Regions from separate parts of the Bradyrhizobium sp. RDI18 genome, predicted to be linked through region 2. Evidence: predicted binding sites of a transcription regulator. Region 2 holds the regulator's gene; the other holds the start of a gene.
What was found. The regulator LexA, encoded in region 2, represses DNA repair genes until DNA is damaged. The targets are predictions, from matches to a motif close to TGTTCNNNNTGTGTTCNG.
Positions count from the first base shown of each region.

Region 1 (10,174 bases), 3.4 Mb from region 2:
GTCCGGGCAAATTGGTCGCGAGGTAACGGATCGTGTGCGTCTTGCCGGTGCCCGGCGGGCCGTAAAGCAGGATGCCCTTGCGGGTCGATTGGCCCAGCTTGCGAAGCGCCGCGCGATTGCCGACAAAGCCCATGACGTTGCGATCGAGCAGCTTCAGCGTCTGTTCGGGCAAGATGACTTCATCACGTCCGACTGCCGGCAGCCGGTGCACCATGACCCCGCGCGACCGTCCGCGATAGTCGGATCCACCTTCGAGCGAAAGGATCTTGCCGCGATAGGAACGCGCGGCGTGCACCGCCTCTTCAAGCTCGGCGAACGAACGTTGCACCAGTGCGTCGCCGGCGGCGCCGGTCGGCACGGCGATCTCGATACGTATCGCAGCCTCATGCTGGTATTCACGATGAAACGATAGCAGCACGGCGTAGCGGAGCTCGCCGGCTCTGCACAGCCACAGTCCGTTATGCAGGCATTTCACCGGCTGCGCTTCACCGATCTCGACGTCGTGGTACTGCGCCGGCGCAAGCGCGGGAGCGTTCCGGCCCTGCTTCATCAGGGCCGCAAATGCCAGCGTCTCATAGCGATACTCCTCGTGAATGCCGAAGAAGTGCAGCGGCGAGGCGAGCAACTGGTCGACCGCGACCTGGACGTCGGCGAGCATGTGGCCGGGAAACTGCCGCGCTCTCGTCACCAACTGGTTTCGCGGGATTCCGGCAAAGTGCCAGTCAAGCGCGAGCCAGGCGTGTTTGAACTCGTCTCCAGGCACGGCCTCCGATGCGAGCCTGACGGCAAGCAGGCAGCCGTTGCAGAGGCACGCTGTCCTGCCGGCGAGCAGGATTTCACTGCCAGTCGCCGGTGCTCCGCAAAGATCGCATGCGCCTTGCGTGGCCGCGGTTTCGCTGGTGATCAGCAAACCATGACCGGCGGCGCTGATGCTTTGCCGTGCCGAATCCAGCAGCGCCTTAGCGACCGGGCCGGGGTAGGGGCCGCAGGCCACCTTCTCTTCGTTCTCGATCAGCGCGGTGAATGCGATCGCTTCCCGTTCGGACTTGCCGAAGACGTTGCGAAGGAGCTGCCGGACGAATTCGACGGGCGTATCGTCGTCATTATGAATGAAGAGCGTGATCGACCCGGCGTCGGTGCAAATGTCATGCATGGAAAGAAGCGACCTCGTACACGATGTCCAAAGAACAAAAAGAGAACATAGATGGCGCGCCGCGTCAAGCGGTCAGAGAACCGCCACTTCCAACCTGGGGGAATAGCATTGATCTTCTCGCCAAGCTCCTGCTCGGCCCGCTCCAGATCGTAGCGCTTCTGCAGATTGAGCCACAGGTCCGGACCAAGCCGTACCACCGCAGTAATCGCTGCGTAGCGGCTTGCGGCATCCTTCATCGAGCCTGGCGCGCCGGCTTTCGATCACTCCGGGGTAAGCGCGGCACCCGCGCCCGCGAACAATGCCACACCCTGCTCGCCCAAGCGAAGCGGGCACGGGTGGTTCGCAGGAAAGCCGTGAGCCACGCTCCGGGGCTTAGCCCGCTGCGTCCTTGATCGCGGCTTCGAAGGTCTTGGCGTCGAAAGCCGGCATGCTTTGGATCCGCCCCAGACCTTGGGCCGCGTACCAGACGGAGAACGCGAGCATCGCTCCCTCATTCGGGGCGTCGACGATGTCGACGAAATCGTAGTAGCCCTGCGTGTAGTGGATCGACTCGACCTTGATGCCTAGCTTGTCGAGTTTTGTCTTGGCCTTGCTGACCCGCTCCGATTGCTTGCTTGCCCATTCCGGGCTCAGATTACCAAGCAGCACATATTTCATGGCCACCTCCATGAGAGGTTGATCATTTTGCGCGAAGGACCACGCAAATATACGCCTTCCCACGACCCATGCCCATGCCGTTTTGCGGAGCGGGAACGGCGAGGCGCGGGTTCCCCCGGGGGCGCTGGTCCTGGCCGACAAGCCCTATAGCCAGCGCCGGACCCGCGCGCAGTAGCGGCGATAGACGTCCCCGAACTTGCGCTCGAGGTAGGCTTCCTCGCGGGCGATCACACCGTAGCGGATGACAAGCGCGAAGGGCACCAGCGTCATCAACAGCCAGAGGCTGTTGAAGGCAATGGCCAGGCCGATGAGCCCCAGCGCCATGCCGAGATAAATAGGATTTCGCGTGAAGCGGTAGGGGCCGGCCTCCACGATGGTGGTGGTCGGCAGGTTGGTGGGCACGTTCGAGCCGGCCCGGGTGATGGTAGAGATCGCCCACGCGACCAGCGCCAGCGCGAGGGCAAACACCGTCGCGCCCTGCCAGCCTGCAGGTAGCGCGGCCGGCAAGAACGGCAAGGGCATGAGCCAGTTGAGCGCGAGCCCGGCAAGCACCGCGAGCGCCCACGCGATTGGCGGCCGGACAATGACGCCAGCGGTATCTGGTATGTCAGCCATAACGGACCGGTGAAAACAGCGTTTGATCTGGCTGAAGGCTATTTGCAAGCATAGCACAAAATCGCAGGCAGCACCGGAACGCGAACCGTGTGGGAAGCGGAATTCAGATGATGCCGCGTTCTTTCAGAACGGCTTGCTCGTCCCCTGACACCCATCCAAAGATCTTTGGTGTGTCTTCGAGCTGCTGCACCAGATAATGGACCTCAAAATCGATGGAAACATCCGGCTCGCTGCCACGGTTGTAGATGGCGGTCCAAGCGACGTGCGCCAGGCAATGGTGCTCGTCGATCGGTGCGATGCGGACATTGCGAAGTCGCATATCCTTCGTACCGATCCGGCGATAATTTTCAAACCCCTGTTGCATCATCTGCTTCAGGTGTTCGTCATTTCGGCCGACACTGACGCCAGCCGGAGAGGCCGCAACGAACGCGGTGGCGTATGAGGACACCACTTGGTCCATATCCACTTGATCCCTAAGCGCCGTTCGGAACAGGTTCTCATAGCGCTCAAACAAGTCCTTTACGTTCTTTTCCATGCCGCCTCCCTCACTATGGCTCTCCGGGCTCAGTGCATTCTGCGCGAGGTGGTCTAGTGTGGTCCAGTAAGGCTGATCTGGTTCGGCCGTCCAAACATATCCGGAATGCTGTGAGGGGGTAGATGGAAAAGCTGGATCTAAAGAAGGTGAGGAAGCCACTCTTTGCCGCTCCCCTTAACCGCTTCGTGACGATCGATGTGCCGCCGGTTTCCTACCTCATGGTGGATGGTCGTGGTGACCCGAACACAGCCCAAGCCTATAGGCTCGCCGTCGAAAGCCTCTACGCGACGGCCTTTACGATCAAATTCTCCTGCAAGGCAAACGGGAACGACTTCGTCGTGATGCCATTGGAGGGACTCTGGTCAGCTCCCGACCCTGAAAGCTTCTCCGCACGGCGTAAGGACGAATGGGAGTGGACCATGATGATCATGGTGCCGGACTATGTGAATGACGAAACCTTTCTGGCCGCCAGGATCAAGGCGCGAGAGAAGCTCGGCGCGCTTCCTGACAGTCTGAGGCTCGAAAGCCTGGAGGAAGGCCTCTGCCTCCAGGCATTGCACGTGGGCAGCTACGACGACGAAGGACCGCTGCTCGCGAGGTTGCACGGGGAGATCATGCCTTCGGGCGGCTACGATTTCACCGGTCGGCATCATGAGGTCTACCTGAGCGACCCTCGCAAGACGGCGCCTGAAAAGCTCAAGACAGTGATCCGCCAACCTGTGCGGCAGAACTGAAAGTCCGCGAACCACTCCCGCATCGCGACAATGCATCATCGCCTCGCTGTAATTTTCGCGCGAAACTTTCCGCTGAAGCTGCTGCGTGCGCCGGTCCGCATCCCCGCATTCCGAGAAGCCCTGCAGTGGCCGGCGTCCTTTCACCTGGATCCCGCCCTTGTTTGGCTGCGCGAGATCATTACCGACGTTGCTGCCGAGGTTGACCGGACTCCGGCCACGCAAATGAAGGTTGGGTAAAAGCTGATCTCTCAGAAATGATGGATCCCCAGCGCCGAGAATGCGCCGTCATGCGGCTCATGGCCGTCCATCGTTGGCTGGCCGAGAAAGCCGAGCTGCAGCGGGATCGGATGTAGCAGCGAGGTCGGTATCGCGCCCGCGGTGTCGAGCAGCGGTATGTCGTGCTGCGCGGTGCCGGAGAAATCCGTTGTGCTGGATGTCGGGCCGGAAAGGTTCGTCGTCAGCGGTTCGAGCAGGCTGGGGGCCGGCGCGTCATGGATCAGGCCGGTCACCGTGCCGGTCAAGCCGTCGAGGAGATGGCTCGCGGTGCCGGTCACGGTCGCCGTCAGTTGCCCTACGGTGGCACTCACGCTTGCGATCGTGCTCGATACCGTTGCAAGCGCGGTGTCGACGATGCCGGTGAGGCTGCCTGCAAGGTTGTGAGCGGACGCGCCAAGATCGAATGACGGTGATGCGATGCTGCTGCCGGACGGCGCGCTGCCTGCGCCTGCCGATGGCGCGTGATCCAGAGCTGCGCTGAAGCTCGATAGCGCGGGCGTCGATGTAAAAGCCTGCGTGGCGAGCACGTCGCCTGATGGAGCTTCGGCGAGCATCGCGGTCGTATCTTGCGGCGTGTTCGTTGCCGTGGCGTCGGCGTGGACCGCAGGCGAAAGGTCGGCCGCAGGAGGTTCGATCACGCCGGCATGCTGGTCGTCATGGCCGGGTGCGGGATCGGCCGGCTGCAGCGCGGCCGGGACCATATCTGCCGGAGGCGGGTGCAGGGCAGCCGGCTGCGCCGCGCGGGCTTCCCCTTCGTGCTCCAGGCGGTGCAGCGCCGTGTCGGCGTCGTTGAGCAGGCCGAGCAGCATGGTGGCGAAGGCAACCGATTCGGTTGCCGCGAGATGCCGGCTGCGCTCGGCTTCGTCGGAGCGGCGGGCATTCTTGACGGCGTCGGCCATGGCCATCTCCTCCTCAGCGCTCGCGGAACGCGCGGGTGATCTCGTCGCGCAGCGGACCGAGCAGATATTCGAACAGGGTGCGCGGACGCGTCGGCACGATCACCTCGGCCGGCATGCCGGCCTGCAGGTCGATGCGCGACTTCTTGACGTCGTCGGGATCGAGCGCGACCTCGACGGCGTAATAGCCTAGCCCGGATTTGTCGTCGGTCAGGCGGTCGGCGGACACCGTGTGCACGGTGCCGTAGAGCCGGGGACGCTCGATATAGTTGACGCCGGTGAGCTGCACCTCGGCACGGTGGCCGACGGCGACTTCGTTGATATCGGAGAGTTTCAGTTTTGCGGCGGCGATCAGCGGATTGTCGGTGGGCACGATGTCCATCAGCCGCGCGCCGGGCTGGATCACGCCGCCCTCGGTAAAGACGTCGAGGCCAACGACGGAGCCAGTCGCCGGCGCCGTGATCCGCGTGCGGACCAACACGTCCGTGGCGGCGTCGATCTTGGGCGTCAGTTCCGCGAGCTTGTTTTCGCATCCGCGCAACTGGTCGGTGATCTCGCTCATCCGTGCGCGTTCCACCCTGGCGATCTCGAGATCGTTCTGCGCGATCTGCTGCTGCATGCCGGCGATGCTGGCCTGCTGCGCGCCAATATCGGCCTTCAGCCGGGCGTCCTCGCGCTGCAAAGCAAGGATGCGGGTCTTTGGCGTATAGCCTTGCGCGAACAGATGTTGCGCGCCATTCATCTCGTCGGTCAGCAGTTCCCGCTGTTTCTCGGTGCCGGCAAGCTGCGCCTGCGTGCCCGCGATCTGCGCTTCGAGCTCCTTGATCTTGCCGCGCAGCACCGCCGTCTCGGCGGCGAACTGGTGCTTTCGCGCCGCCATCATCGCGGTCTCGTTGGCCATGGCCTGGCGCGACGCGGATAGTTCGCTGCGCGCGCGGAGATGTTCGTCGAACTCCGGCGCATCTTTTCGGTCTCGTTCGGCGACCAGCCGTGCGCGCGCGGCGAGCGCAGCGTCGCGATCGGCCGTGAGCACATCGAGCTTGGCGCGCGGGTCGCTGTCGTCTAGCCGGATCAGGAGCTGACCTTTTTCGACGCGCGCGCCGTCGCGAACGGTGAGCTGGCGGACGACGCCGCCATAGGGGTGCTGCACGCTCTGCCGCCGCCCCTCGACCTGGAGGTTGCCGCTGGCGATGGCTGCGCCGGAGATCGGCGCGAGCGTTCCCCACATCGTCATCGCGGCAAGGAACGCCGCCACCACGCCGGCACCGAGCAGCGCCGGCCGCGAAGGGCGTGCGTAGCGCGCACGGTCGCGCATCGGGGCGAAGCCGTCGCCGATCGCCGTCATGACGCGCGCCCCGCGGCAGCCTGCTGGAGCGCGTGGTAGACCTCGCCCGGCGGACCCAGCATGTCGAGCATGCCGCCCCGCAGCACCATCATGACGTCGACGATGTCGAGGATGGTGGTGCGGTGGGTGATCACGATGATGGTGGCACCCTCGCTCTTGGCCTGCAGTAGCGCCACCTTCAGCGCCTCTTCGCCGGGGGCATCGAGATTGGCGTTGGGCTCGTCGAGTACGAGCAGGGGCGGGCGGCCGAGCAGCGCCCGCGCCAGCGCCAGACGCTGCCGCTGCCCGCCGGACAGGCCGACGCCGCCGGGACCCAACCGTGTGTCGTATTGCTTCGGCAGGTCGAGCACCATCTCGTGAATGCCGGCGCGCTTGGCGGCGTCGATGATCTCGTCCGTCGAAGCATCGCCGAAGCGGGCAATGTTCTCGCGCACGGTGCCGGCGAACAGGCCGACGTCCTGCGGCAAATAGCCGACATGGCGGCCGAACTCGAGCGGATCCCAATGGCTGTAATCGAGCCCGCCGAAGCGCAACCGTCCATCGGAGGGTAGGATGGCGCCGACGAGAAGGCGGGCCAGCGTGCTCTTGCCGGAACCGCTCGGGCCGACGATGCCGAGCGCCTGGCCGCCGCCAAGCTCGAACGTCAGGTCCCTGATGACGGGCTCCTTGCGCGCCGGCAGCAGGCAGCGCAATTCGCGCACTTCGATGGTGTTGCGCGCCCGCGGCACGATGGTGTGCGGTGGCGTCAGGTCGATCTCGCCGAGCAGCTCGCGCACCTCCGCATAGGCCTCGCGCGCGCCGATGAACTGCTTCCAGGTGCCGACCGCCTGTTCCACCGGGACCAGCGCCCGGCCCATCACGATGCTGGCGGCGAAGATGGTTGCCGGCGTGATCGCGTGGTCGATGGCGAGCCAGGCGCCGGTGCCGAGCATCAGCGATTGCAATAGCAGGCGGAAGAAGCGGATGGTGGAAGTCATCACCGCGTTCTTGTCGCTGGCCTGCGCCTGCTGCACCAGCATCGACGAACGCTGGCTCTGCCAGTTGCGTTCCACCGCCGGCTGCATGCCCATCGCGCGGATCACGTCGGCGTGGCGCAGGATGTTTTCGGTGAACACATAGGACTGGTTGCCGGCGGCTTCGGCTTCCTTCATCGGGTCGCGGGTCATCACCTCGTTGAGACCGGCGAGGCCAAGCAGGAGAAGCGCGCCGATGGTCGCGACGATGCCCAGCAGCGGATGAATGAAGAACAGCAGCATCAGATAGATCGGGATCCACGGCAGGTCGAACGCGAAATAGATGCCGGGGCCGGTCACGAAGGTGCGGAACTGATCGAGATTGCGCAATTGCTGCGCGCCGCGCGATGCGCCGCGCTGCGCCGAGCGCACCACCAGCGCCTCGAACACGCGCGCGGACAATTCCATGTCGAGGCGGATGCCGCAGCGGATCAGGATGTAGGAGCGTACCGCGTCCAGCGCCGCCATGGTGAGCAGTGCGATCGCCAGGATCAGGGTGAGGAGGACGAGCGTGGAGACGTTCTCGTTGAGCAGCACCCGGTTATAGACCTGCATCAAATAAAGCGGCGAGCTCAGATAGAGCAGGTTGATGGCGCTGGAGAACAGCCCAGCCCAGAGGAATTGCGGCCATAGTGCGACCAGCGCCTGGCGAACGTCATCCATCCGTCGCGCCGGCGCGACGGAGTCGTCAAGGGCGGTCAGCATGCCCGTAGGCATTCGGCAATCACCTTAAGCGAGTTGACGTGGGGCGAGTTGACTTGGCGCTGCGCGATCCACTCGCGCAGTGCATATATCGGAGACGTGACGTGGGGATGCGCTCCCCACGCCGCGCGGTTTTGAAATGTCCGAACTCAACTGGAGTTAGGCGAGGCCGTGGAGCAGGCCACCGACATCGAGATGGCCGACATCGGCGCTGGCGCCGATCAAGGTCGGTGCGGAAACCGAAGCGTCGACACCGTCGAGCCCTGCCGAGAGGCCGATGCTCGGGTTGGTCTCAATCACTGCGCCGAGATCGAGCGTGTTCGACAGGTCCGCCGTGCCGCTGGCGCTGGCAGAAGCGCTTCCGCTGGCGCTTGCGCCGCCGAGTACGCCGGTGGCGGTTCCGAGCAGGCCATCGACGGTACCAAGCAGGTTTCCGAGTAGTGCAGCCATATAGTCAACTCCTATGAAGGTTGGCTGGAATGCGACGAACGTCGCGGTGCAAGAAAGCCACGGGCGTCGGAAAGGTTGCAGACTCACATGCGGCGTTTTGGTGATGATTTGTTGGGAAGGGAACTTCCGGTGTTGCCGGTCGGCGGTGGTCCGAGCATGATGTGAAGTCTCCTTTGTAAGATCTCCTTGGGAAGGCGTTTGGAAAGTTGATGCCGGAAGATAATGCGGATGTCGTGGTGCTCGGCGCGGGCATCGTCGGGGTATCGACGGCCTTTGCCGCGCGGCAGCGCGGGATGTCGGTCGTACTCGTCGATCGGCGCGAGCCGGGCAGCGAGACCTCATACGGCAATGCCGGCATCATCAGCAGCGGCTCGATCACGCCGCTCAACAATCCATCGCTGTGGACGTCGCTGCCGAAATACCTGACCAACCGCCATGCGCCATTGCGCTGGAATCCGCTTTGGGCGGTGAAGAACGCGGGCTGGGTCGCGCGCTTTTTGGCCAATTCGGCCGCGTCGCGACTTGGGCCGCGCGCGACCGCGCTGCATGGCTTGATCGATGTATCGGCGAAATTGCATCGACAATGGATCGTGCAAGCGGGAGCGGGACATCGCATTCGCGAGACCGGTTGGCTCAGGGCGTGGCGCAGCGATGCGGTTCTCGCGGCGAAGCAGGAGCAGGCCATGCTGGCAGAATACGGCATCGCCAGCGAATGGCTCGACCGCCAGGCCATCTCCGCGCTCGAGCCGGATATTGTGCCCGTTTATAAAGTGGGCCTGCTGCACACCCAGACCGCCTCGGTCGACTCGCCGGGCGAAGTGGTCAAGGCCTATGCGCGAATGTTCGCGAACGCCGGCGGCCAGGTGAGGCAGGCGGACATCAAGGCGATCATACCCGACGACAATGGCTGGCGCGTGGTGCTGGCCGAGGGCGAGATTTCGGCGCGGCATGTGGTGGCCGCGCTGGGTCCCTGGTCTGCGGATATGTTGCGGCCGCTCGGCTATCGCGTGCCGCTGGCCTATGAACGCGGCTATCACCGCGAATTCAAGCCGAACCCGGCGCGCTCCTTGCGGCGTCCGATCTATGATATCGACGGCGGTTTTATCATGACGCCGATGGAGCAGGGTATCCGCGTCACCTCGGGCGTCGAACTGACCGATCGCGATGCGCCGTCCTCGTTCGCCCAGCTTGACCAAGTCGTTCCGCTCGCGCGTGGCGTGGTCGAATTCGGCGATGCCGTCGGCGATGCATGGCGCGGCTCACGGCCGACGCTGCCCGACAGCCTGCCGATGATCGGACCAGCGCCTCGGCATGCCGGCCTGTGGCTTGCGTTTGGCAACCAGCACATCGGCTTCACGACCGGTCCCGCAACCGGCGCCGCCATTGCCGCCATGATTGGCGGCGCGCCGCCGCCTTACGACGTCGCCCCGTTTGCGCCGGCTCGCTACGTTTGACTGAAGGCTCATCAGGCCGCGGCCATCGCTGGCTTTGACGCGCGGTGTCCGACGCGGTCTGCGGCATGGACGACTGCCGGACCTTTCTGGACGTCCCTTCATTTGCCGCCCGGCGCAAGGAAGCCTCGCTTGGCTGCCATACCCAAGTATGAGGGAACGGATGTCGCTGCCGTTCATTGACCGTTCATGGAGCGGATCTTCCTCGCCGTTATCGTCTCAGCCCTGATGTTGCTCATCGGGTCGGCGACGATGCTCGTCTACGGCACGAGGGAATCGGCAGCTCTGCTGCGTCTTCCGGCACAGGAGCAAACGCCGGTTAAACCGTCATCGGTCGCGGTTTTGCC
Region 1 covers NZ_JBICRN010000008.1:4,578,512-4,588,685, reverse strand. The annotation lists gene ACFXS9_RS31315 (ATP-dependent Clp protease adaptor ClpS) at 1-1,153, opposite strand, end outside; gene ACFXS9_RS31310 (GYD domain-containing protein) at 1,526-1,810, opposite strand; gene ACFXS9_RS31305 (methyltransferase family protein) at 1,955-2,425, opposite strand; gene ACFXS9_RS31300 (nuclear transport factor 2 family protein) at 2,529-2,960, opposite strand; gene ACFXS9_RS31295 (GyrI-like domain-containing protein) at 3,083-3,694, shown strand; gene ACFXS9_RS31290 (hypothetical protein) at 3,725-3,931, shown strand; gene ACFXS9_RS31285 (hypothetical protein) at 3,943-4,869, opposite strand; gene ACFXS9_RS31280 (HlyD family type I secretion periplasmic adaptor subunit) at 4,883-6,211, opposite strand; gene ACFXS9_RS31275 (type I secretion system permease/ATPase) at 6,208-7,887, opposite strand; gene ACFXS9_RS31270 (hypothetical protein) at 8,086-8,376, opposite strand; gene ACFXS9_RS31265 (NAD(P)/FAD-dependent oxidoreductase) at 8,586-9,830, shown strand; gene ACFXS9_RS31260 (hypothetical protein) at 10,017-10,174, shown strand, end outside.
Region 1: ACFXS9_RS31315 (ATP-dependent Clp protease adaptor ClpS) is a predicted target of LexA. The motif match lies at 1,184-1,201, and genes of this name have one in related genera.

Region 2 (10,174 bases):
TCACTCCTGTCATGGAGAGGCGCATCGTGGAGGTCGTGCCGCGATTCAGCCGTGGCGAAGCGGCTTGCGACGGGTCTTGGACCACGTTCTGCGTTGCCGCGCCGGCAGCCTCAGCTTTGGTGCGGCCCGCGCATGAGCTTCATCGCGTCTTCGATATGCCGCCAGGTTCTGGCCAGTTCGGCCTCGCCTTTTGCCTCGAGTTCGATGGCGTTCTGGGCCGCTTCCGCGATGGCCTTGGGGCCATGCGCTTCCAGCAACTGCCGTGCATAGTCGTGGATTTCGGTTTCTCGCATGGGGTCATGCTCCTCTTGTTGAGCGCAACTGTGAATTCCAGTCGAGCTGAGAGCCGTAGACGTTGACACCTGGTCATGCGCGCACAGTGTGCATCCTGCTGCGGCGCACTTGCAAGAGCGGTTTCCGGGCGGTGAGCTGGCGGGATTGGAACGTGGCGCCGGCCGCCTAGCAACCCCGGCAAATACTGCGCAGGGACTTTGCGAGCTGGGCGTCCTCCGCCGTCATGGGCTCGTAGGGCTTTTGCTGCTCGGCCTGCCGGGCCTCGTTCGCCTTTTTGCCGGGCAGCACGTGCGATCTCCTGGCGCTGATAGCAGGCTTCGCGCGCGGCCCTCGCCTCGATGAAGCGACATTGCTCCGGAGTGGCGGCATTGGCGTGAGAGGTGATCAAGATCACCGCAGATAAAAGGCTGGCCGCAAGCTTCATGTCGCTTCTTTGTCCTGATTCCGGTTCAATCCATAGCGTTCGATTGTAACCCCAGCCGGCGTGCATTTCTTCAGGTTTCTGCTTCCGTTCCGCTAGCGGGCTGAATACAGCGTCCGGTAGTCTTGCGGTCTCCACGAGATCGTAAGGTGTAGGGCTCGGTGGCGGAGCAGGGCGACACGTCGGGCCGAAAACGGGGCTATGCCGGCACCTGGCCGCCGCGCGCTGCGGCGCCGGTCGGCGGCATTTTGCCGTCGCGTCCCGCGTTCTGGCCGCCCCTGATCGAGACCCTGCGTACATGGGCACGCGCCGAAGCGGGTGCCGGCCGGTTGCTGCCCTGGGTGCCGGTCGCATTCGGTACCGGCATTGCGTTTTACTTCGCCGCCGATCATGAGCCGGTGCTGTCGGTGGCTGCCATTGTGGCGATCGCGCTGTGCGCGGTGGCGGTGCTGTTGCGGCGGCAGAAATTCTTTCCCGCTGCGGTGATGATCGCGGCGGTCGCCGCGGGCTTCGCGATAGCGACCTGGAAGACCGCGCGGATCGCGCATGGCGTGCTGGCGCGGCCGATGTTTTCGGTGTCGCTGACGGGTTTTGTCGAGACGCGCGACATTCGCGAGCGCACCGACCGTTTTGTCCTTCGCGTCGTCACCATGGAAAGCGCGCGCGGAACGACGAAGCTGGAGCGCGTACGGCTCTCGGTAAGGAAGGGTACGGCCCCGCCGGTCGGCAGCTTCGTTGAATTGAAGGCGCGGCTATTGCCGCCGCTTTCGCCGGTGCGGCCGGGCAGTTACGATTTCAGCCGCGACATGTTTTTCGCCGGCATCGGGGCCTCGGGTTTCGTGATGGGCGCTATCAAGACCACCGAGCCGCCAGCCGCGGGTGGCGGGCTCCGCCTGCGCTATTCGGCCGTGATGCAAGGCCTGCGCGATACGATCGATGCGCGGATCAGGACCACACTGGAAGGCGACAAGCGCGCGATTGCGACCGCTCTGTTGACCGGGCGGCGCGATGCGATCTCGCCACCGGTGAACGACGCGATGTTCATCTCCGGTCTCGGCCATGTGCTGTCGATCTCCGGCTACCACATGGCCGTTGTCGCCGGCGTCGTGTTTTTCGCGGTCCGGGCGCTGTTGGCGCTGTTTCCCGTGCTCACGGTCGGCCAGCCCATCAAGAAGTGGTCGGCGGCGGCGGCCCTCGTTGCCGCTGCGTTCTATTTGCTGCTGTCGGGCGCCGAGGTCGCGACGCAGAGATCGTTCTTCATGACTGCCGTGGTGCTGATCGCCGTCATTGTCGACCGCCGCGCGATCACGTTTCGCACGCTCGCGGTCGCCGCCCTGATCGTGCTCACGGTCGCGCCGGAAGCGCTGGTACATCCGAGTTTCCAGATGTCGTTTGCGGCGACGTTGGGGCTGGTGGCGCTGGTGCAGATCGGCATGCCGCGCCTGTTCGCGACGGCGGATCATACCGCAACGGCGCGCGTGGCGCTGTGGGGCGGCCGCGAAGTCACCATGCTGTTGCTGGCCTCACTGGTAGCGGGGCTTGCGACCATGCCTTACGCCGCCTTTCACTTTCACCGGGTCACGCCTTACGGCGTGCTGGCCAACCTCGCGGCGATGCCGGTGGTCTCCGCGCTGGTGATGCCGGCGGGTTTGCTCGGCCTCGCCGCGATGCCGTTCGGCTTCGATCGGCTGTTCTGGGCGATCATGGGCGTAGGTATCGACTGGATGATTGCGGTGACGCAATGGGTCGCGGCGTTACCCGGCGCGGTCGGCCGGGTGCCGGCGTTCGGCATCGGCCCGCTGATTGCGGCGAGCCTCGGCATTGTCCTGCTCGGCCTGTTGCGCACGCCGCTGCGGTGGTCGGGTGCGGCGCTGGTACTGTCAGCGGCGCTGTGGGCGGCGAGGGTGCCGCAGCCCGATATCCTGATTTCCGCCGACGGACGCAATGTCGGGGTGCGCGGCCAGGATGGCCGGCTGCATTTGATGCACGCGGCCAAGGGGTCTCGCGACGTCTTCCTCCTGAAGGAGTGGCTGGCGGCGGATGCGGACGCGCGAACCGCGGCTGACGCCTCGCTCACGTCAGGCGTCTCATGCGACGATCTTGGCTGCGTGGTGCAATCCGTCGGCGGCGGCCTGGTCGCGCAGGCGCTCAGGCCCGAGGCATTTTCGGACGATTGCGAGCGCGCGGCAATCATTGTGACGCTGCGGCAGGCGCCCGCATCATGCGCGGCTTCGATTATCGATTCCGAACGGTTGCGGCGCCAGGGTGCCATGGCGCTGCGGCGTAGCCGCGAGGGATTTGTCGTCGAGGCAGTCAAGCCGAGGGGATCGACCGCCCATGGTCGCCGGCTACGGCTGACGAGAGCGCGGCCGACACCACCGTGCTTGCGCCGCGCGTCGTGCCACCGCGCAGCGTCGATGCCACGCCGGCTGAGGCAGACCTTCAGGCGGAGGAGTAGACGGGCGTCAGTGCTCGTCGACCGTGGGTTTGGCTGGAATTTCGAACGCGCCGAGATGGAATTCCTCGGGCGCGTCGGGCGCCGACGGCAGAGCGACCAGCGTGAACGACGCGTCGGGGAATTGCTGCCAGATTGCGAGATCTTCGGCCGTGATGGTGAGCCAGCCGTACCTGAACATGTACCGCCCGGGCTCAGTGACGCGCCCGGCCTTTTGCCACGTTACCTTGTTGACCACCGACTGCCCCCTGCGGTGCCGCGTTCTGAAAAATGTACCCCCATGATCCGCCGGCCTGGACCGGCGGATCATATGAGCGTGGGCGTTTATCCGGTCACGATCGATTCGGCCGGAGGCGCTTCCGTTACCTTCGGGGCGCGTTCGCCGCCGGTCTGGACCACCGGCAATTGCAGCACGGTCGCGCGCTGGCCTTCGCAAAGCTGCGTCACCAGCACATGGCTTCCGTCGGGAAATTCGATCGCGTCATGGTGACGGTCGGAAATATGGGGGTCGATTTGATTGAACTTGCCGACCCGCCAGTCGGTGGTTCGAGTCCAGATCCACCGGTTGTCGTATTTGACGTCCTCAGCGAACGCCAGTTCGGTGCCGGGAAGCATGCAGACCGCCACTGCAGGCTCGCGTTCCGACGCAAAGCCGCGGGTCGATGTACCGCGGAACGTCGTGGTGATCAGCGTTTCGCCGACCACGGCAGGCCGCGTAGCCACAGCATGCAGGCTATAGTCACACATCGGATGGCTCCCTCGTTTGAGATAGCTGACCTGTGTCTAGAAGAGGCACAGGCCTCTATCAGAGTGGACATGGCGCAGAGCCTTCTCTCGTTTCTGGGCAATTCTGCGACTGGCGCAATGCGCCACATTCACAAACGCGCTAACGCTCGTTGGTTCCAAACGCACAACAAAAAACCCCGGCCGCGGGCCGGGGCTCTTTTCCGTCACGGCCCGGACGGCATAACGGGTCAGTATTTGCGGTAGAGCCCGATCAGCTTGCCCTGAATCCGGACCCGGTTCGGTGGCAGGATGCGGACTTCATAGGCAGTGTTGGCGGGCTCGAGCGCGATCGAGGCGCCGCGGCGGCGGAAGCGCTTTAGCGTCGCTTCCTCCTCGTCGATCAGCGCCACGACGATATCGCCGGTGTCGGCGGTCTCGTTGCGTTGGATCAGCGCCATGTCACCGTCGAGAATGCCGGCGTCCACCATGGAATCGCCGCGCACTTCGAGCGCGTAATGTTCGCCGGAGCCGAGCATATCAGGCGGTACGCTGATGGTGTGGCTGCGGGTCTGCAGCGCCTCGATCGGCGTACCGGCGGCGATCCGGCCCATGACAGGCACGGCGACCGGCCGATTGCCGTCGTCCTCGGCGGCCGGCGCGCTCACCGTGCGTTTGCCGAGCGTACCCTCGATGACGCTCGGCGTGAAGCCGCGGCGGCTGTTGGCGGCGGCTGCGAGCTCGGGCAGCTTGATGACTTCGATGGCGCGGGCGCGGTTGGGCAGGCGGCGGATGAAGCCCCGCTCCTCCAGTGCGGTGATGAGGCGGTGGATTCCAGATTTGGAGCGCAGATCGAGCGCGTCCTTCATCTCGTCGAAGGAGGGCGGCACGCCGGCCTCTTTCAGCCGTTCATTGATGAAACGCAGAAGTTCATACTGTTTGCGCGTAAGCATCGCGAGCAATCCCCCGGTTGGCTTCGTCTCGTTCCGAATCTTCAGAGCCCAGATCGTGGAGTCCCCAAACTCTCAATCAAGGACACTAGCAGTCGAAACAAATCATGAACGGACACTATATGTTCGATATGTGTTCCGCAACCACTTAATTTCAGGTGAACGCATTGCGGTTCCGGCACCAAGGCGCTGTTGGAGCGCCGTTCCGGCGTCATTCCGGCAGCCGGAGCAGCTCGCAACGCGATCCCTTTGCGGCAGCCGGCGCGAACGGCGGACGTATCACAAGTGCACGTGCCGCAGCGAGATTCCTGATAGCGACGAGTCCTGATGGTTCACCGGCACGGCAACCAGCGTGCCGTCGTCGCGCGCTTCGAGGCTGGCGCGAAGATAGTCTTCGCGCTGGTCGTTGGCGGCGAGATCGCGGCCGAGCAGGGCGTTTTCGCGCGGGTGATGGATGGTATCGCGGCCCGATAGAGCGCGAATCAGCGGCACCAGAAACAGGAAGCCGCAGACATAGGAGGAGACGGGATTGCCGGGCAAGCCGATCACCCGCATCGCCTCCAGCCTGCCATGCATCATCGGCTTGCCCGGCCGCATCGCGATCCGCCAGAACGCCATGGCGACGCCCTCGGCCTCCAGCGACCGCTTGACGAGGTCGTGGTCGCCGACCGAAGCGCCGCCCAGGGTGATCAGGATGTCCGCGTCGGCCTTGCGGGCACGGCGGATGCCTTCCGTGGTCGCGGCAACGGTGTCGGCGGCGATCCCGAGGTCGATGATTTCTGCCCCCTCGGCCCGCGCCAGCGCCCGCAAGCTGTAGCCGTTGGAATAGACGATCTGGCCGGGGCTGGGGGTTGCACCCGGCATCACCAGTTCGTCACCGGTCGCCAGCATCGCAACCTTCGGGCGGCGGTGCACCGCAAGCTCCGGGTAGTTCATGCCGGCGGCGAGCGAGAGGTCGCGGTCGGTGAGGCGGCGCCCGCGTTTGAGGAGGACGTCGCCTTCGCGGAAATCAACGCCCGCGGCGCGGATATGCCGCCCCGGAACGGCTGCTTCCGTGATGGTGATATGATCGCCGTCGACGCCAGTGTCTTCCTGGATGATGACAGCGTCGGCGCCATCGGGGATCACGCCGCCGGTAAAGATCCGCACCGCTTCGCCTTTGCCGACCTTCCGCTCGAACGGGCGGCCGGCGGCGACCTCGCCGATCACCTTCAGCCGTGCGCTGACATCGGCGGCGTCAGCCGCGCGCACCGCATAGCCGTCCATCGCCGACATCGCCTGCGGCGGCTGCGTCCGCTTTGCTGCGACGTCGCGTGCGAGAATGCGGTGATGCGCGTCATCGAGCGCCACCAATTCTTCGGGCAGGGGATCGGCGCCCGCAAGGATGGCAGACAATGCATCGGCAACCGGCATCAACGCCACGGGCAGACCTCCCTCAAATTCCAAGTGCTTAAATTCCAAGTGCGGTCAGTGCCCTCGCCACGTCATCCGTCGATGTCACGTGGATGGCAGAAAGGCCGCGCGCCCGGGCACCTTCGATATTGGCAGCCGAGTCGTCGAAGAACAGGATCCGCGACGCCGGCACGCCGATCGCTCTTACCACATGATCATAGGCTTCGGCGTCGGGTTTGCGCAAACCGATGCTGGAGGACAGGAATATCTGGCGGAAATGGCCGAGCACATCCGCATAGGCCTGCGAAAAATGCGTGACATGGGCCGGATTGGTGTTGGAAAAAGCATAGAGCGGCAAGCGTTTTGCTGCACGCGCCAGCAGCGGCGAAATTCCGGGCATCTCGCCGGTGAAGATCGCGTTCCAGCCTTCCAGGAACTGCGCGTCGGTGATGCCGATGCCGAGCGACTGGCGCAGGCTCGCAAAGAACGCCGCATCGTCGATCCGGCCGGTCTCGTGGTGCTTGAAACTGTCGTCCACCACAAAGCGTCCGGCGAGGTCGGCAGGCGCGCAGCCGGCATGCCCTGCCCAGCACGTCATTACCTGATCGAAACTGATGTCGAGCACGACACGGCCGAGGTCGAACAGCAAGGCATCGACGGAATGGAGCGCTGGCGGCGAATTCATGGCAGTCGTTTACAAAACCGGACCGGCCTCGGCAACGGCCACGGCGATTTGCGTCGCATCCCAATCCGCGCTTAAGCCCGTACGCAGGCTGTGCTAAGGCTTCGGGCCAGTTTCTTGGGGCCAATTTCAGGGAGTAGTCGCATGCAAACCGTTGGCAGAATCCTGGGCGCCGTCGCCGTGATCGCATTGTTGGCCGGCCCCGCCTGGGGCCAACAAGCCCGTCCTCCCGCATATGGCGAGACCGACAAGGACAAGACACCCTCGGAAAAAGCGGCGGAAAAGGAAGCCGAGCGGGCCTACCGGAGATCGCTCGGCAACATCCCCGAGCAGAAGAGTTCGATCCTTGGGGGACGATGCGCGGCGACAGCGCACCGCCGAAAGCGGCGGCCAAGGCGCCGGCAGCGAAGTCAAAGGCCAAATCCGCCGAAGGCGCGGCAAAGTAGAAAGATGCCGGCAAGCCCGGGCATGACGACTCCCTGTCTAACGTGATGATTTCATTCACACTCTGAAAGCGACCGTATTGCTCCGGGTCGGCGTGCCTTGATCCGACCAAAAAGCCATTGTGAGTTGGCGGGGCCGGGACAGGGGCGCCGATTCACGGGGATGAGGGGCGTCCGTAGAGATAGAGGGACGCTCCACGATGCGAAGGAATTTTGCCTTTCTTCTCGGCACGGTGACGGGTGCCTGTCTGACCGCCCTCGTGATCGGACCTCAAGGCGCGCATCTGGTGGCGGCGGCAAAGGCTGCGGCCCGTTCCGACACCTACACCCAGCTCAATCTGTTCGGCAACGTGTTCGAGCGGATCAAGACCAGCTACGTCGAGAAGCCCGACGATTCCAAGCTGATGGAAGGCGCCATCAACGGCATGATCTCGGCGCTCGATCCTCATTCAAGATACATGAATGAGAAGGGCTGGAGCGACATGCAGGAGACCACCCATGGCGAGTTCGGCGGGCTCGGCATCGAGGTGACGATGGAAGAAGGCCTCGTCAAAGTGGTCACGCCGATCGACGATACGCCCGCGGCCAAGGCCGGCATGCTGTCGGGCGACGTGATCACCCAGATCGACGACGAGGTGATCCAGGGCATGACCCTCGAACAAGCGGTAGGCCGGATGAAGGGTCCCGCCAACAGCAAGATCCGCCTCAAGGTCGTGCGCAAGGGGCCGCCGCGCCGATCGACGTCGCCATCGTGCGCGAGATTATCCGGGTGCGGCCGGTCCGCTTCAAGACCGACCCGGCGACATCGGTTACATCAGGATCACCCGTTTCAACGAGCAGACCACCGACGGCTTGAAGAAAGCGATCGCCAGCATCTCGAAGGAAATTCCGCCGGAAAAACTCGCGGGCTATGTCGTCGACCTCCGCAACAATCCCGGCGGGTTGCTCGACCAGGCGGTGTCGGTGTCGAGCACCTTCATGAACCGGGGCGAGGTGGTCTCGACGCGCGGCCGCACTTCGGAGGAAACCCAGCGCTTCACCGCGCGTGGCGGCGACATCACCAAGGGCAAGCCGCTGGTCGTGCTGATCAACGGCGGCTCGGCTTCGGCGTCCGAGATCGTGGCCGGCGCGCTGCGCGACCACAAGCGCGCCACGCTGATCGGCACGCGCACCTTCGGCAAGGGCTCGGTGCAGACCATCATCCCGCTTGGGCAGGGCAACGGCGCGCTGGCGCTGACCACTGCGCGCTACTTCACGCCCTCGGGCCGCTCGATCCAGGCCCAGGGCATCGCGCCTGACGTCGAGGTGCTGCAGGATGTGCCGGACGAACTCAAGGGCCGCGCCGAACTGAAGGGCGAAGCCTCGATGCGCGGCCACCTCGCCGCCGAGGGCGCCGAGCAGACCGGCTCGCAAGCCTACGTCCCGCCGAACGAAAAGGACGACAAGGCGCTCAACGCCGCGTTCAACCTGCTGCGCGGCGGCACGGTGAATGCGAACGCGGCGACGGCGGCGAAGCGGGCGGTGCCGAACTAGCGGTCGCTTTCAGCCTAGAGGCCGGCTATTCCACCTTCAGCCCGAGCTGATGGACGAGCTTGCTCCACTTCTTTTCTTCCCGATCGATGTCGTCGGCATACTCGGCCGGCGTCGAGCTGAGGGGATCGCCGCCTTCGAGACGAATGCGTTTCTGCACCTCCAAATCGTTGCCGAGTTTGCGCAACTCGGCGCTGAGGATGTCTATGATCTCAGGTGGCGTGCCGTGCGGCGCAAGCAGCCCGTAATGCAACACGGCTTCGAAGCCGGGCAGTCCCGACTCGTCGAAAGTCGGCACATCGGGCAATAGCGAGAAGCGCGTCTTGCTGGTGACGGCGATGGCCCGCAGTTGGCCGGCCGCGATATTGCCCAGTGCCGGCGGCAGCACGCCGAACGACCGGCACGTGGCCGCCGAGCAGATCGTTCATGACCGGCGCCGTGCCCTTGTAGGGGATGACCGCGATATCGATCCCGGCCTCGGCCTTGAACAGTTCGGCGCACATGTAACCGCCGGTGCCGACGGGCGACGTGCCGATATTGAGCGTGCCCGGCGCCTTCCGCGCAACCGCGATCAATTCGGCGACCGTCTTCGCGGGAAACGACGGATGGGCGAGCAGGGCCACCGGCATCGAGGCGACGAGGCCGATCGGCGCGAAATCCTTGCGCGGATCCATGCCGAGCCTCGTGTAGAGGCTTGGGTTGATCGACAGCGTCCCGGTGTGGCCGAGCAGCAGCGTGTAGCCGTCCGGCGCGGCGCGCGCGACCGCGCGCGTGCCGATGGTGCCCCCGCCACCGCCGCGGTTGTCGACGGTCACGGTCTGGCGGAAAGCGTCCGACAGCTTTTGCGCCACCACGCGCGCCATCGCATCGACGCCGCCGCCGGCTGGGTACGGCACGACCAGCGTGATGGAGCGCGTCGGAAAGTCAGCAGCACGGGCGGTCGACATAAGCGAGGCGCCTGCGAACGCAACGGTCGATGCCATGGTGATCGCGGCGACCGTCACCAAATTGCGACGCGACAATTCATCCATGCGATGACCCTCTTGCAGGCGACGGCGACACGCCCAAGTCAAGAACACATCTTATGTTATGGCGTTCCGGACGGTTAATCCATGGCTGGATTGTTTTGGTGACAGCGAGCGTTGTAGCCCGGATGGAGCGAAGCGAAATCCGGGGCGGCCACCAACAGACGGGGAATCCCCGGATTGCGCTTCGCTCCATCCGGGCTACGTGCCGAATCACGCGATCAACCAGCCAAAGGCACGGCGCAGGTATGCCCGGGCA
Region 2 covers NZ_JBICRN010000008.1:1,197,516-1,207,689, reverse strand. The annotation lists gene ACFXS9_RS14625 (hypothetical protein) at 111-293, opposite strand; partial or broken gene ACFXS9_RS14620 (ComEC/Rec2 family competence protein) at 877-3,173, shown strand; gene ACFXS9_RS14615 (hypothetical protein) at 3,495-3,917, opposite strand; gene lexA (transcriptional repressor LexA) at 4,145-4,846, opposite strand; partial or broken gene glp (gephyrin-like molybdotransferase Glp) at 5,055-6,265, opposite strand; gene ACFXS9_RS14600 (HAD family hydrolase) at 6,294-6,920, opposite strand; gene ACFXS9_RS14595 (hypothetical protein) at 7,062-7,409, shown strand; partial or broken gene ACFXS9_RS14590 (S41 family peptidase) at 7,561-8,893, shown strand; gene ACFXS9_RS14585 (Bug family tripartite tricarboxylate transporter substrate binding protein) at 8,919-9,278, opposite strand; partial or broken gene ACFXS9_RS14580 (Bug family tripartite tricarboxylate transporter substrate binding protein) at 9,298-9,753, opposite strand; gene ACFXS9_RS14575 (DUF4336 domain-containing protein) at 10,129-10,174, opposite strand, start outside.